2 regions of the Rhizobium mulingense genome follow, and region 2 is predicted to be linked to the other one. Evidence: predicted binding sites of a transcription regulator. Region 2 holds the regulator's gene; the other holds the start of a gene.

Region 1 (3,413 bases), 470 kb from region 2:
AGCGGCGCACCGTTTTCCGTCACCGTCGGGCGGCGGCCGTAGCTTGCGACCGCGTCGTGAAGCGTTCCGTCCTGGCGGCGGAAGCGGACGGCGTAGATGCCGGCGGCAAGCTCGGCCTCCGGCGGCAGGCGCATGTTGGCGGTGGGAAAGCCAAGCTGGCGGCCGAGTTTTTCGCCGTCGATAACCTCCGCTTCGATGGTATAACGGTAACCGAGCATGCCGGCGACTTCGCTGACCTCGCCGTCCTTCAGCAGCGTGCGGATATGGCTCGACGAGACGACGTCGGCGTTTTCGTCGCGGAAGGCATCGATCAGGGTGACGCCGAAGCCGTAGGTCTGGCCGGCATTCATCAGGAAAGCGGGGCCGCCTTCGCGGTTGCGGCCGAAGTGGAAATCGAAGCCGGTGACGACTTCGGAGGCGCCGAGCCAGTCCTTCAGGATCGAATGGATGAAATCATCGGCCGAGCGCTGCGAGAATTCGTAGTCGAAGGGATATTCGATGACGGCGTTGAACCCCAGCGTTTCCAGGATGCGGGCCTTGAGCGGTGCGGGTGTGAGGCGGAACACCGGCGCCTGCGGCCGGAAAACCGTGCGCGGATGTGGCTCGAAGGTCAGCACTAACGCGGGAATGCCGCGCGCCCTTGCGATCTCAAGCGCGCGGTTCAGCACCGATTGATGGCCGCGATGCACTCCGTCGAAATTGCCGATGGCGATCACCCCGCCCTTGAGATGGGCGGGCAAGGGATCCCGGGTTTCATTGCGGTGGAAGACGGTCATCGGCTGGCTTCTCTTCATGCAAGGCGCGGCATCCACCACTTCGGCGCGGCGTTTTCTCGTTCGAGGTAGGCGTTGAGAATTGCCTCGTCGGTTTCGCCGTTCAAGGTGTATTCCTTGGCGTGGATCCCGCCGCTGATGTAGAGAAGGTCGAGGCCAAAATTCAAGGCGCCGCGGACATCGGTCGGCATGCCGTCGCCGATTGCCAGCACGCGCTCGGCGGAGAAATCGCCGCGAAGCTCGCGGGCTGCGGCCAGCGTCGCCTCGTAAATTGGCCGGTGCGGTTTGCCGGCGATGCGGGTTTTGCCGCCGAGCTGTTCGTAATAGGCGGCCATGGCGCCGGCGCAGGGAATGATGCGGTGGCCGCGTTCGACGACGAGATCGGGATTGGCGCAGATCATCGGCACTTCGCGCGCCTGAAAATCCAGAAGCATGTCGGTGTAATCCTCGGGCTTCTCGGTCTCATCGTCGAAAAAGCCGGTGCAGACGAGCGATTGCGCTTCGCCTGCCGGCACCCGCTCGACGCCAATGCCTTCGAGAAGCGCCTTGTCGCGCTCGGGGCCGAGCAGAAAGACCGTCTTCGGACCCTCGGAAATCAACCCGCGCGTGACGTCGCCGGAGGTGACGATCCTGTCATAGGCGCTGTCGGGCACGCCGATCTGGCGCAGCTGCTCGACGACCTGCCAGGAAAGCCGCGGCGAGTTGGTGATAAGGACGACGGCGAGGCCGCTCTCGCGGGCGGCCTGAAGGGCCGCGGCAGCCTTGGGGAACGGATCGACGCCGTTGTGAACGACGCCCCAGACATCACAGAGCACTACATCATAGCGATCGGTGATCTCAGAGAAGGTTTCTATCCGCTTGGCCATTCCAATTTCCCGAGTTGCTGCAGTCACCGGTGACATTGCAAAGGCGCAGGACGATGGCAAGGCATTTTCTTCGCCATCAGCCACCGCAAAGCCCTGTCGCGACAATCCGGCGCGTGATCGGCAAGGCTCGGCCGCGACAGAGGGCTCGGCGGAAATCTCCGGCATTTCTCCGGTCTCTTCACAATTCCGGCACAAAAATTCGTGATTGCCCTCATTGACTCCTTTCGGAGCCATCCCTAAATGCACGTCGCTAGCACTCACCGCGAGGGAGTGCTAACACCTATCCATGTGGGCCGCTCCGGCCCGCGAATGTCATTCGATCGAGGGATTAGACAATGGCAAGCACCAATTTCCGTCCGCTTCACGACCGCGTCGTCGTTCGTCGCGTCGAGTCCGAAGAGAAGACCAAGGGCGGGATCATCATTCCCGACACCGCCAAGGAAAAGCCGCAGGAAGGCGAAATCGTCGCCGTCGGTTCCGGCGCTCGTGACGAGTCCGGCAAGGTCGTCGCACTCGACGTCAAGGCTGGCGACCGCGTGCTGTTCGGCAAGTGGTCCGGCACCGAAGTCAAGATCAACGGCGAAGACCTTCTGATCATGAAGGAAGCCGACATCATGGGCATCATCGGCTGATTGGCCGATCCGCTTTCCCGAAATGACTGACGGGCTTTTGCCCGAACAAATCGAATTCAGGAGTCACAAACATGGCAGCTAAAGAAATCAAGTTTGGCCGCACCGCGCGCGAAAAGATGCTGCGCGGCGTCGACATTCTCGCCGATGCAGTGAAGGTCACGCTCGGCCCGAAGGGTCGCAACGTCATCATCGACAAGTCCTTCGGCGCGCCGCGCATCACCAAGGACGGCGTTTCGGTCGCCAAGGAAATCGAACTCGAAGACAAGTTCGAAAACATGGGCGCCCAGATGGTCCGCGAAGTTGCTTCGAAGACCAACGACATCGCCGGTGACGGCACCACGACGGCAACTGTCCTTGCCCAGGCAATCGTTCGCGAAGGCGCCAAGGCCGTTGCCGCCGGCATGAACCCGATGGACCTGAAGCGCGGCATCGATCTCGCCGTTGCCGAAGTCGTCAAGGATCTCCAGGCCAAGGCCAAGAAGATCAACACCTCGGAAGAAGTCGCCCAGGTCGGCACGATCTCCGCAAACGGCGAACGTCAGGTCGGTCTCGACATTGCCGAAGCCATGCAGAAGGTCGGCAACGAAGGCGTCATCACGGTTGAAGAAGCCAAGACCGCCGAAACCGAACTCGAAGTCGTCGAAGGCATGCAGTTCGACCGCGGCTACCTCAGCCCCTACTTCGTGACCAACCCGGAAAAGATGATCGCCGACCTCGAAGACGTCTTCATTCTCCTCCACGAGAAGAAGCTCTCGAACCTGCAGTCGATGCTGCCGGTTCTCGAAGCCGTCGTCCAGACCGGCAAGCCGCTCCTCATCATCGCAGAAGACGTCGAAGGCGAAGCCCTCGCAACGCTCGTCGTCAACAAGCTGCGTGGCGGCCTGAAGATCGCTGCCGTCAAGGCTCCGGGCTTCGGCGATCGCCGCAAGGCCATGCTTGAAGACATCGCCATCCTGACAGGCGGCACCGTCATCTCCGAAGACCTCGGCATCAAGCTCGAGAGTGTCACGCTTGACATGCTCGGCCGTGCCAAGAAAGTCTCGATCTCCAAGGAAAACACCACGATCGTCGACGGTTCGGGCGCCAAGTCCGACATCGAAGGCCGTGTTGCCCAGATCAAGGCCCAGATCGAAGAAACCACC
Region 2 (3,413 bases):
TGATCGCCTATCTCTTGAAGCCGACACTTTTCCAGGGCCGGGACTGCAATGTCGAGATCGAGGTCCGGTCGGAACTCACCGTCGGCATGACCGTGGTCGACTGGTGGCATGTGACCGATCGCAAGCGCAATGCGAAAGTGATGCGCCACGTCGATGCGGACGGCTTCTTCGATCTTCTGATCGAACGCTTCGCCCGCATCTGATCTTCGGTTTTCCGTCTCTAGCGAAAAAAGAGAAGGATAGCGATCTCAGGCGTCCTTCTCGTCGAAGACGGAATTGGTTTCGGCTTCGGCCGGCTTCGGGCCGCCCTTGGCGACACCGACCATGGCCGGGCGCAGCACGCGCTCGCCGATGGTGAAGCCCGCCTGCACGACCTGGACGACCGTGTTGTTCGGCACCTCGGAGTTCGGCACCTCGAACATCGCCTGATGGAAATTCGGATCGAACTTCTGGCCGACCGGCTCCAGCTTGCGCACACCATGGCGCTCGAGCGCCGACAGCATGGCACGTTCGGTCATCTCGACACCCTCGATCAGCGTGGTGAGGCCGGCATCGGCGGTGGCCTTGGCCTCCGGAGAGATGGCATCCAGCGCCCGGCGCAGATTGTCGGAGACGGCGAGCATATCGCGGGCGAAACCGGCGACGGAATAGGACTTGGCGTCCTTGACCTCGCGCTCGGTGCGGCGGCGCAGATTGTCCATCTCGGCGGCGAGGCGCAGATAGCGGTCGCGCAGGTCGCTGTTTTCGGCTTTCAAAAGCTCAAGCGGGTCTGGCTGGGCGGTCTCTTCCTGCACTGTATCGTTCTCGACGTAGGCGGCAGCGTCGGCTGCGGCATCGGCCGCAGTTGCGTCAGGTCCGTTTTTCGTCGTTTCATCGGTCATGACGGTCTCCGGTTGGTGTCTTCAGATGCGCCCGATATCGAGGTTTGACCGAAAAAAATCAAGTCTGCGTGACAAAGAAGCGAAAATTCCGCGGAGTTGCGCGCTAATGCATGTCGCCCGGAAGTGTGCCGCGGTTCCGGGATAACGACATGCAAAGAGCTAAACCGCGTCAAAGCGGATTGCGCGAAAGGCGGGAAACGAGCTGGGCGGTGTAATCCACCATCGGCACGATGCGGGAATAATTGAGCCGCGTCGGGCCGATGACGCCGACAGCGCCGACGATCCGGTCGTCCTCGTCGCGATAGGGCGCGACGATCAGCGACGAGCCGGAGAGCGAAAAGAGCTTGTTTTCCGAGCCGATGAAGATGCGCACGCCCGACCCGCTTTCGGCCAGATTGAGGATCTCGATCAGGCTGTCCTTCTTTTCGAGATCATCGAACAGCATGCGCAGCCGGTCGAGATCCTCGGCGCCAGCAAGGCCTTCGAGCAGGTTGGCGCGGCCGCGAATGATCAGCTGGGCGGGCTTGCCCTCGTCCGGGCTGCCGGCCCAGACGGCAATGCCGCGCTCCACGAGATCACGCGACAGGGCATCGAGTTCGTGACGGACGTTATTTTTCAGCTGACTTAATTGTTTGCGCAGCTCCGGCAGGGTCTGGCCGGACATGTGGGCATTGAGAAAATTCGCCGCCTCCGTCAGCTGCGAGGAGGTAACGCCGGCCGGCAGCTCGATGATGCGGTTTTCCACCTGATCGTGATCGCCGACGAGCACGGCGAGCGCCTTTGTCGGCTCCAGCCGGATGAACTCGACATGTTTGAGCACCGGATCGCTTTTCGAGGTGATGACGAGGCCTGCGCCGCGCGAAATGCCCGACAGCATGCGGCTCGCCTCGTTCATCATCGATTCCACCGGATTGCCGCCGCTTTCGGCCCGCACTTGGCGGTCGATATTGGCGCGGTCCTCGGCGGAGAGATCGCCGACCTGCATGAAGGCATCGACAAAGAAGCGCAGGCCGATCTGAGTCGGCAGCCGGCCAGCGCTGATATGCGGCGAGTAGATCAGGCCGAGTTCTTCGAGATCGCTCATGACATTGCGCACCGAGGCCGGCGACAGCGACATCGGCAGGAGGCGCGATAGATTCCGCGAGCCGAGCGGTTCGCCGCTTTCCAGATACCCTTCGACGATCCGGCGAAAGATTTCCCGGGAGCGCTCGTCCAGCACGGCAACGGCATCCGAAACCGACGTCGACCTGGTGCCCATGAACCTCTCGAACCCAAACTGATGATGCTTCCGGAAAATATAGTCAAACTCGCCCCCGTGGCAAAAGGGAATTTGCAAATGGGCGCCGCCAATCGTAGAAGCGGTCAACAACTCCAGGAGATAAGAATGCGGCCTTCAGGCAGAAAAACCGACCAGATGCGCAAGATCTCGTTCGAGCGCAACTTTTCCAAGCATGCGGAAGGCTCCTGCCTGGTCAAGTTCGGCGATACGCATGTGCTCTGCACCGCAAGCCTCGAGGACAAGACGCCGCCGTGGCTGCGCAATACCGGCAAAGGCTGGGTGACGGCCGAATACGGCATGCTGCCGCGGGCGACCGGCGAACGCATGAAACGCGAAGCCGCCGCCGGCAAGCAGGGCGGCCGCACCCAGGAAATCCAGCGGCTGATCGGCCGGTCGCTGCGCGCCGTCGTCGATCTGCAGGCGCTCGGCGAACGGCAGATCACGCTTGATTGCGACGTCATCCAGGCCGATGGCGGCACGCGGACCGCGTCGATCACCGGCGGCTGGATCGCGCTTTACGATTGCCTAAAATGGATGGAAAGTCGGAACATGATCAAGGTCGATCGGGTCCTGAAGGATCATGTCGCCGCCATCTCCTGCGGCGTCTTCGCCAGCCAGGCGGTGATCGACCTCGACTACCTCGAGGATTCTTCGGCCGAGACCGATGCCAATTTCGTCATGACCGGCGCCGGCGGCATCGTCGAAATCCAGGGTACGGCCGAAGGCACGCCCTTTACCGAAGAGGAATTCACCTCGCTGATGGGTCTTGCCAAGAACGGCATCGGCGAACTCGTCGCCCTACAAAAACAGGCGATTGCGGGATGAACCCCATGCTGGAAGGCATGCTGGAAACGGCGCTCTATGCGCGGGATCTCGATGAGGCCGAGGTCTTCTACGAAGACGTTCTCGGACTTGAAAAGATCACCCGTGCGGCCAACCGGCATGTCTTCTTCCGTTGCGGCCCCAGCGTGCTGCTGATCTTCAATCCCGAGGAAACGGTAAAGCCGCCGGCGCCCGATGCGTTGCAGGTGCCGCCCCACGGCACGAACGGCGAGGGCCATGCCTGCTTCCGGGTTTCCGGCCGCAATATCGATGCAATGGCCGAACGGCTGAAAGCGGCAGGTGTGGCGATCGAATCCGAGGTGCATTGGCCGAACGGCGGCCGCTCGATCTATTTCCGCGATCCGGCAGGCAACAGCTTGGAATGCGCGGAGGCGAAAATCTGGGGCATCGAACAGGATATCTGAATGCGC

The links. Region 2 encodes HrcA, which represses chaperone genes, less so after heat shock. Its sites were predicted from a motif close to GTTAGCACTCNCNNNNNGNGAGTGCTAAC; they were not measured.
Region 1: a site for HrcA is predicted at 1,889-1,917, ahead of groES (co-chaperone GroES). Genes of this name have one in related genera too.

The regions. Positions count from the first base shown of each region.
Region 1 covers NZ_JARFVE010000002.1:196,227-199,639, forward strand. The annotation lists gene PYR71_RS01105 (bifunctional riboflavin kinase/FAD synthetase) at 1-776, opposite strand, end outside; gene PYR71_RS01110 (TIGR01459 family HAD-type hydrolase) at 791-1,639, opposite strand; gene groES (co-chaperone GroES) at 1,975-2,271, shown strand; gene groL (chaperonin GroEL) at 2,343-3,413, shown strand, end outside.
Region 2 covers NZ_JARFVE010000002.1:668,333-671,745, forward strand. The annotation lists gene PYR71_RS03385 (nucleoside hydrolase) at 1-203, shown strand, start outside; gene grpE (nucleotide exchange factor GrpE) at 249-881, opposite strand; gene hrcA (heat-inducible transcriptional repressor HrcA) at 1,051-2,139, opposite strand; gene rph (ribonuclease PH) at 2,266-2,985, shown strand; gene PYR71_RS03405 (VOC family protein) at 2,982-3,407, shown strand; gene rdgB (RdgB/HAM1 family non-canonical purine NTP pyrophosphatase) at 3,408-3,413, shown strand, end outside.